Regions from separate parts of the Pseudonocardia sp. HH130630-07 genome, predicted to be linked through region 2. Evidence: riboswitches for the same ligand, from Rfam matches in the RefSeq annotation. Region 2 holds a riboswitch; the other holds the start of a gene.
The links. Region 2 has a riboswitch for cobalamin ahead of AFB00_RS13785 (ribonucleoside-diphosphate reductase subunit alpha). Riboswitches for the same ligand answer to the same signal wherever they lie in the genome.
Positions count from the first base shown of each region.

Region 1: linked by a shared signal. The riboswitch ahead of AFB00_RS22485 (hypothetical protein) and the one ahead of AFB00_RS13785 (ribonucleoside-diphosphate reductase subunit alpha) in region 2 are both predicted to bind cobalamin.

Region 1 covers NZ_CP013854.1:4,738,264-4,742,641, forward strand. Annotated here, with positions in the region: gene AFB00_RS22475 (cobalamin biosynthesis protein) at 1-394, shown strand, start outside; gene cobA (uroporphyrinogen-III C-methyltransferase) at 543-1,787, shown strand; cobalamin riboswitch at 1,809-1,977, shown strand; gene AFB00_RS22485 (hypothetical protein) at 2,018-2,404, shown strand; gene AFB00_RS22490 (DNA polymerase IV) at 2,422-3,954, opposite strand; gene AFB00_RS22495 (4'-phosphopantetheinyl transferase family protein) at 3,951-4,378, opposite strand, start outside.
Region 2 covers NZ_CP013854.1:2,839,823-2,844,200, forward strand. Annotated here, with positions in the region: gene AFB00_RS13785 (ribonucleoside-diphosphate reductase subunit alpha) at 1-1,626, opposite strand, end outside; cobalamin riboswitch at 1,754-1,966, opposite strand; gene AFB00_RS13790 (ATP-binding protein) at 2,098-3,915, opposite strand; gene AFB00_RS13795 (oligopeptide/dipeptide ABC transporter ATP-binding protein) at 3,941-4,378, opposite strand, start outside.

The DNA of each region.
Region 1 (4,378 bases), 1.9 Mb from region 2:
CGTGATCACGGGAGCGCCGGAGGGGCTCGTCCTCGGGATCGGGGCCCGGCCCGGGTGCCCGGCGGCCGCGGTCCGGGCGCTGCTCGACCGGGTGGCGGCCGAGCACGGGCTGGACCTGGCGCTCGCGCAGGTCGCGACGCTGGACCGGCGCTCGGCCGAGCCCGGCCTGCTGGCGGCCGTCGCGCCGCGGGTGCCGTACGGGTTCACCGTCGCCGAGCTCGCCGCGGTCGCGGTGCCGCACCCGAGCGGGCGGGTCGCGGCCGCCGTCGGGACGGCCGGGGTCGCCGAGGCCGCCGCCCTGCTCGCGGCGGGGCCCGGTGCGCGGCTCGTCGTGCCCAAGACGGCGGGGGCCGGGGTGACGGCCGCGGTCGCCCGCCGCGACGGCGTTCCCTGACCGTGTGGGATCGGACTCGCTGCGGCGGACACCCGCGGCGAGGTCGTTATCCTCGATCGTCGCCGCCGGGGCACCCCGCCTCCGGGCCGGAACCGGGCGCCGGCGCGGAACCCACGGCCGGGCGCGGACACCCGGGAGAGGAACGCCGTTGAGCGCGCAGCACGAGCAGTACCTGGTCGGACTCGACCTGTCCGGGCGGCGGGTCGTCGTCGTCGGCGGGGGACAGGTCGCCCAGCGGCGGACCGCCCGCCTGCTGGCCGCCGGCGCCCTGGTCGAGGTCGTGTCCCCGCAGGTCACCCCGGCCGTCGAGGGGATGGCGACGGCGCGCGAGATCGCCTGGACCGCCCGCGCCTACGCCGACGGCGACCTCGACGGCGCCTGGTACGCCATCGCGGCGACCGACGACCCGGCGGTGAACGCCGCCGTCGTCGCCGACGCCGAGCGCCGCCGGGTGTTCTGCGTCCGGGCCGACGACGGCGACCGCGGCACCGCCGTGACCCCGGCGACCGGCGTGCACGACGGGCTCACCGTGGGTGTGCTGGCCCGGGGCGCGCACCGCCGGTCGGCGGCCGTGCGCACGGCGCTGGTCGAGGCGTTGCAGTCCGGCGTGGTCGACGCCGACGCGGAGATCCTCCCGGCCGGCGTCGCGCTGGTCGGTGGCGGGCCCGGCGACCCGGAGCTGATCACGGTCCGCGGCCGGCGGCTGCTGTCCCGCGCCCACGTCGTCGTCGCCGACCGGCTCGGCCCGCGCGAGCTGATGGACGAGCTGTCGCCCGAGGTCGAGGTGATCGACGCCTCGAAGATCCCCTACGGCCGGGCCATGGCCCAGGAGAAGATCAACGAGCTGCTGGTGGAGCACGCCAGGGCCGGGCGGTTCGTCGTCCGGCTCAAGGGCGGGGACCCGTTCGTCTACGGGCGCGGGTTCGAGGAGGTCCAGGCGTGCGCGGCGGCCGGCGTGCCGGTGACCGTCGTACCCGGGGTGACCAGTGCGTTCGCCGCGCCAGCGGTCGCCGGGACGCCGGTCACCCACCGTGGGGTGGCGCACGAGATCGTCGTCGTCTCCGGGCACGTCGCGCCGGACGACCCGCGCAGCCTCACCGACTGGACCGCGCTCGGCCGGATGACCGGCACGATCGTGCTGATGATGGCCGTGGAGCGGATCGGCCGTTTCGCCGACGCGCTCGTGACCCACGGCCGGGCACCGGACACCCCGGTGCTGATCGTGCAGGACGGCACCACCCGGATCCAGCGGACCGTGCGCGCCACCCTGGAGACCGTCGAGAAGGTCGCGGCGGAGGCGGAGGTCAGCCCGCCGGCCATCGTCGTCGTCGGGCCGGTCGCGGGCCTCGAGGCACCGGTCGGGGGCGGAGTGACGCAGAACGGTCACGGTTGACCGTCCCCCGAGGCGCGTGATGGGCTCGCACCCGACGACGGTGCAGGAAGCCGGTGCGAGTCCGGCGCGGTCCCGCCACTGTCATCGGGGAGTGCGTCCCCACCCACGGTCACGGCCCCACCCGGGGCGGGAAGGCCGGGACGCGCGTCGATCCGGGAGCCAGGAGACTGGCCGTCGTCGCAGGAGATCCCACCGTGTGAGGGCGAGGACCCTCTCGAGGAGGACATGCGATGAGCGAGGACGTGCGCCCGGCCCTGGTCGTGCTCGGTACCGGTCCGGCCGGCGGTCCCGGCACCGACGGCCCGGTCGAGGCCCTGATCGCCGAGGCGGACACCGTCTTCACGTTCCCGTCCGGGCCCGAGTCGGTCGCCCTGTTCTACGCCGAGGCGTGGCGGGTCGAGCGGGTGACCCCGCGCGACGCCGTCGCCCGGGTCACGGCGTGGGCGGAGCAGGGCCCGGCGGGTGCCGCGGTGCTGCTGGTGGCCGGGGACCCCGGGGCCGACGTCGCCCTGGTCGCGGTGCTGGACGGCCTCGCCCGCTGCCACCCGGACCTCGACGTCCGGATCCCGGCGGGGACCCGGGTCGCCCCGCCGTACCGGAGCCCGCTGATCACCTGACGCCGCGGACCCGCGGATCAGGCGGGCGGACGCCAGCTGTGCACCGGGTCGGCGCGGACGAGCGACGGGTCCCCGGCCGGGAGCGTGCGGGTGCGCCCCGGCCCGGTCAGCGCGGTCTCGAACCGGACCGTGACCCGCCCGTGCCCGGCGCCCTGCACCCAGCCGTGGCCGTGCTCGGGGTGCCGGACGTCGTCCCCCGCGGCCCAGGGCCGGTCCGGGTCCGGTGCGCGGTCCGGACGCAGGGGCCGGCCGGTGGCCGGTGCATCCTCCGCCGGGGCGCCGGCCGGGGATTCCGCCACCACCGCCACCGCTCCCGGCGCGCTGGTCTCCTCCCCCGCGGAGGCGCCGGCCGGTGCGGGCCCGGCGGCGCGCTCGGTGACCGTCGTGCTGCCACCCGGTACCTCGTGCTCCGCGCCGCCGGGCGGTCCGTCCCGCTGCGCACCGGCCGGTGCCGCCCGCCAGCCCTGCGCGGACGGCACCGCGTCGAACAACGCCAGCGGCGGCTCGTCGCCGAAGCCGGACACCGACACCCCGAGCAGCCGGATCCCGCCCTCGCCGACGGCCCCGTCGGCCAGCCGGCGCGCGACCGCGGTCAGCGTGGACAGCTCGCGGCTCGGGAACGGGGTCGTCTCCGACCGGGTGTGGGTCGTGAAGTCGCCGGTCCGGGCCTTCACCGTCACCGTCCGGGCGGCCCGCCCGTCCGCGACCAGCCGCCGGTGCACCGCGACGCAGATCGCCTCGACGGCGTCGTGCACCGCGGTCATCGCCGTCAGGTCGGTGTCGAAGGTGGTCTCGGCGGAGATCTGCTTGGCGGCGCCGCGGGGAGCGACCGGCCGGTCGTCGATCCCGCGGGCCAGCCGGTGCAGCTCGGTCCCCATCGCGGACCCGAGGACCCCGGCCACCTCGCGGGAGTCCATCGCCGCGAGCTGGCCGACGGTCTCGATCCCGATCTTGCGCAGCGACTCGCCGGAGACCGGCCCGATGCCCCACAACGACCGCACCGGCAGCGGCCCGAGCACCGCGGACTGCTCGGCGTGCGCCACCACCCGCAGCCCGTCCGGCTTCGCCAGCTCCGAGGCGATCTTCGCGATCTGCTTGCCGGACCCGGCCCCGACCGACGCCGGGAGCCCGGTCCGCTCCCGCACGGCGGCCCGCAGCGCCGTGCCGAACTCCTCCACCCGCGCCGGCGGGGCACCGGCCAGTACCGGCGGCTCCAGGAACGCCTCGTCGACCGACACCGGTTCCAGCACCGGCGAGAACTCCCCGAGGACGCCCATGACCTCGTCGGAGATCGCCTTGTAGAGCGGGAACCGGGGCGGGAGCACCGTCGCGTGCGGGCACCGCCGCCGGGCCTGCCCCATCGGCATCGCCGACCGTGCCCCGAACACCCGTGCCTGGTAGCTGGCCCCGGCGACGACCCCGCGCGGCCCCGCCCCGCCGACCAGCACCGGACGCCGCGCCAGCGTCGGCCGGGTGAGCTGCTCGACGGCGGCGAAGAACGCATCCATGTCGAGGTGCAGCACCCAGCGGGCCGGGCGGTCGGACGTCATGCCCCCATGGTGCCCCGGACCACCGACAGGACCGCGTCGCCGTCCGCGACGACGATCGGGGGCGCCGCCGGACCGGCACCCGCGACGGCGCCGGGATGGTCGGGCCACGGCGTGGCGACGTCGGCGACCCACCACGGCCCGCCGGAGTCCGGCCAGTCGAGGATCCCGGCCGGGCCGTCCGGAGCGGTCAGCGTGATCGCGTCCATCGGGCTGGACAGGCCCTCCCCGGTGGCCTTGACCAGCGCCTCCTTGCGCGTCCAGGTGACGAGGAAACCGTTCGCCTCGACCGGCCCCGCCGCCCGTTCGACCGGCGACAGCGCGTGCCGGGCCAGGCCGGCGAGGTCACCCAGCGAGCGCTGCTGCTCGACGTCGATCCCGACCGGTCCCGGCCCGACCGCGACCCCGACCAGCGCGCCGGAGTGGG
Region 2 (4,378 bases):
CAGCATCCGGCGCCACAGGTCGACCGCCCGGACCGTGCGGTGCACCCGCAGCTCGCCGCGCCCGGCGGCCGCCTCGTAGGCCCGGTACCGCTGGGCGAACTCGTTGCCGTAGAGGTCGTGCAGGTCGGGGACCTCGTCCGGGGAGAACAGCGTCCAGTCGGCGTCGGCCTGCACCCGGCGCAGGAACTCGTCGGGCACCCAGTTCGCCGTGTTCATGTCGTGGGTGCGCCGGCGGTCGTCACCGGTGTTCTTGCGCAGGTCGAGGAACTCCTCGATGTCGACGTGCCAGGTCTCCAGGTAGGCGCACGCCGCGCCCTTGCGCTTGCCGCCCTGGTTCACCGCGACCGCGGTGTCCCCGGCGATCTTGAGGAACGGCACGACGCCCTGGGAGACCCCGTTGGTGCCGCGGATGTGCGCGCCGAGACCGCGGACCGGCGTCCAGTCGTTGCCGAGCCCACCGGAGTACTTCGCCAGCAGCGCGTTGTTGCGGTACCCGCCGAAGATCGAGTCGAGGTCGTCGTCGACGGTGGTGAGGAAGCACGACGACAGCTGCGGCCGGGTGGTGCCGGAGTTGAACAGCGTCGGCGTCGAGGCCATGAAGTCGAAGCTCGACAGCAGCTCGTAGAACTCGATCGCCCGGGCCTCGCGGTCCACCTCGCGGACCGCCAGCCCCATCGCGACCCGCAGGAAGAACGCCTGCGGCAGCTCGAACCGGGTGCCGCGCTCGTGCAGGAAGTACCGGTCGTAGAGCGTCTGCAGCCCGAGGAAGCCGATCTGCAGGTCGCGCTCCGGGCGCAGCGCCGCGGTGACCCGGTCCAGGTCGAAGGTCGCCAGCTCGGGATCGACCAGCCCGATCGCGATCGCGTGCGTCAGGTAGTCCCTGGTGTAGGCGGCGTAGCCGTCGGCCATGCCGGCCGCGTCGGGGGTCCGCCGGGTGCCGGACAGGTGCGAGACGGCCTCGGTGCGCAGCCGGTCCATCAGCAGCCGGGACGCGACGAGCGAGTAGTCCGGCTCCCGCTCGACGAGCGTGCGCGCGGCCATGACCAGCGCCTGGGACAGCTCGTCGGCGGTGATGCCGTCGTAGACGGTGCGGTCCAGCTCGGCGAGCACCGGCCCGGCCGCGACGTCACCGTCGATCCCCTGCAGGGCCTCGGCCAGCACGGTCTCGACCCGGAGCCGGTCCAGCGGGGCCCGGGTGCCGTCCGGCTGGGTGACGTGCACGACCGGGCCGTCGCCGGCAGCGGCTTCCCCACCGCTGCCGGACCGGGCCCTGGCCTGCTGCTCGCGGTAGAGCACATAGGACCGGGCGACCTTGTGGTGCCCGCCGCGCATCAGCGCCAGCTCGACCTGGTCCTGGATCTGCTCGACGTGCACGGCCGGCACCGGGTGCCGCGCCAGCGCCGCGACGACCTGGGAGGTCAGCTCGCCGACCAGGTGGTGCAGTCGCGACGACGTCGCCCCGGAGTCACCCTCGACGGCGAGGAACGCCTTGGTCGCGGCCACCGAGATCTTCGAGGCGTCGAACGCGGTCTCGCCGCCGTCGCGCCGGATCACCCGCAGGGCGGCCGGATCGGCGGTGCCGGCGGAGCCGCCGGGGGAGACGGGGGGAGCGGTGGATGCGGTCACGGGTCTCCTCGCGGGTCGCGGTCGTCGAGGGCCGCCGGGAACGGCGGAGACGGCCGCACCGGGACACACGTCCGTGAGGTGCGCACCCTCAGCGCCCTCCCACGAGGCCCTGGAGCTGCGTGCACCGTCGGCGCACGCGCCGGTGGCAGGTCTTCGGACTCGCGGGCCCGGACACTCGCGTGCCCACCTACTGGCCGTCGCTTCCCGGGATCGCTCCCAGTGCTCATGACGGCGGTCGTTCCCACTCACCGCTGCGGGGCAGTCCCGGTTTCCCACCGGGTTCCCTCTTGCCTCACCGGCCCGTGCGGGCCGGTGAACCACCAACGACGCGGACACTACATCTTGGGCCAGGGTACGTGCTCGCCCCCTAGGTGTGCCGAATGTGGGGGTGTTCGTCACACGCGGTGAGACCTGCTGGTGGGGGCATCGGGTGCCGTCCCCCTCCTCACTCGAACGAGGGCGCGGTGCGGTTCAACCCTGTGAACTCCGGAGGCGATAGCTCTGGTTCCGGCTGTGCACAGGGCGGGTCGGCTCGATGCGTCCGCGGTCGATGAGCGTCCGCAGGCGGCGGGCGACGGTGCGCTGCGGTAGCCCGAGCTGTCCGGTCAGCGCGCGGGTGGTGGTGTTCCCGGCCTGGATCGCCTGCACGATCGCATCCAGTTCCGCCTCGATTCCACCGCTGCTGTCGTGCGCCGGGACGACCTGTGGCTGCAGCGCCAACTGTTCCGTGCCCTCGTCGACGAGGTGGTAGCTCGCATAGCGACGACCACCGTGTCTCGTGGCGAGGCCGCGGTGGACGAGATCGGTGAGCGCACGCCCGGCGGCCGGCCTGTCGATCCCCCAGGCTCGGAGCATCGAGTTGGTCACGCGCCCGGCGGTGCGCATCATCGCCAGGGCGAGACGCTGGGTGTCGTCCAGTCCGGTCTGGCCGAGCGAACCGATCCACGTGATCGTCTCCGGGGCCAGCAGGGCGTGCCGGGGCACCGTGACCGTCACCCGTCCCGGGTGTACATCGAAGTCCGGCGGGCTCATCCCGGTGCGGCGCAGCTCGGCCAGGACGCTGAGCAGGCCGGAGCCACGGTTCTCGCACAGGGTCTCGCCGCGTGAGCCGGGGATCTCGACGTCGGCGAGCAATGCGGCGAGCGTCCGATTCCTCGACGTCGACGGATGCTCCTCGGAACCGAGATCGGCGACGGTGATCGGACCGTAGAGCCCGCCTGGGCCGGTCACGACGAGACGGTCGGGATACAGCTCGACCTGGATCTGGCTGCCCTGCGCAGCAGGGCTGTAGTCACGGTGCATGAGCGCGTTGACGACCAGCTCCCGGACGACGGCGATCGGATAGTCGTAGCGGTCCTCACGGCCGAAGCCGGTGACGATCGCGCCGGTACGCATGTTGCGGATCATGGCCGACACGAGGTCGGTGACGATCGTCGGGAACGGGCCGGTGATCGTCGCGTTGTCGAGGAAGCGCCGACCATCCGGTGCCACCTCTCCCATCCGTCGTCCGGGAAGCACGACGAACGAGACGAACAGCTGGGGGAAGAACTGCTGCGGGTACTCGCCCAGGCACAGCAGGCCGGCGATCGTCGGCCGGAGCTCACCGTGCGCGTCGGGGGCCAGGACACCGAGCCGGACCAGGAGACGTTCCCGGTCGACGGTCCGGAACGCCGGTGATCGTCGCTGTATCCGTGCCAGCAGTGCCCTGACGAGCTCGTCGTCGAGGTCCGTGCTCGTCGCGCCCTCGACCGTGTCCCGGTCGTGGACGGGTTGACCGCGGTTGGACAGCAGCTGGGTGACCTCGTAGTGCGAGAGCCGACGGTCGCCGTCACCGCCACGGATGAACGACCCGCCGTATTCGCCGCGGGCGGTGACGAAACACGGCTTCTCGACGGGGTCCAGTTCGGGTACGTCCAACCGGACGACGAGCGCGCCCTCGACCTCCTCGACCTCGATCGGGGCACGGCACGGTGGCTCGATCCGGTCGGCACACGCCGCGGCGAGCGCGTCCCGGATCGCGGACACGTCGAGGTCCGCCGTAGGGGCGAATCCCGCCCGCTCGTCGATCCCCAGCAGGAGTGTTCCTCCGACGCCGTTCGCGAAGGCGCTGATCGTCTCGGTCACGGAGGACGGCAGCCCGCCACTCGCGGCCTTGACCTCGACATCGGACGGTTCCACGCCGAGTTTCCGCAACCGCTCCAGGAGTGCCGGTGTGTCCATGAGCCGCCTTCGGACCTCGTCCCCGTCGAACTGTGCCACAGTACTTCGCCAGTGGCAGAGTAGTGGCACAGTTATTCGCCGGTCCGCGATCCCCTCAGCCGAGCGGGAAGTGGCAGGCCGCGCCCCGCGGACCGGCCCCGACGGCGTCGACCGGCACCGGGACGTCGTCGGCGCAGCGCTCCCTGGCGTGCACGCACCGCGGGTGGAACGGGCACCCCGACGGCGGCTGCAGCGGGCTCGGCGGCTCCCCCGGCAACCGGGTCCCGCGGGCCGAGCCCGAGCCCGGCACCGCGGCGAGCAGGGCGGCGGTGTACGGGTGCGCCGGGGTGTCGTGGACGGCGTCGCGCGGGCCGGTCTCCACCAGCCGTCCCAGGTACATCACCGCGATCCGGTCACTGACGTGGGAGACCACGCCGAGGTCGTGCGAGACGAACACGCAGGCCACCCCCAGGTCCCGCTGCAGCTCACCGAGCAGGTTGATCACCTGGGCCTGGACCGACACGTCGAGCGCGGACACCGGCTCGTCGCACAC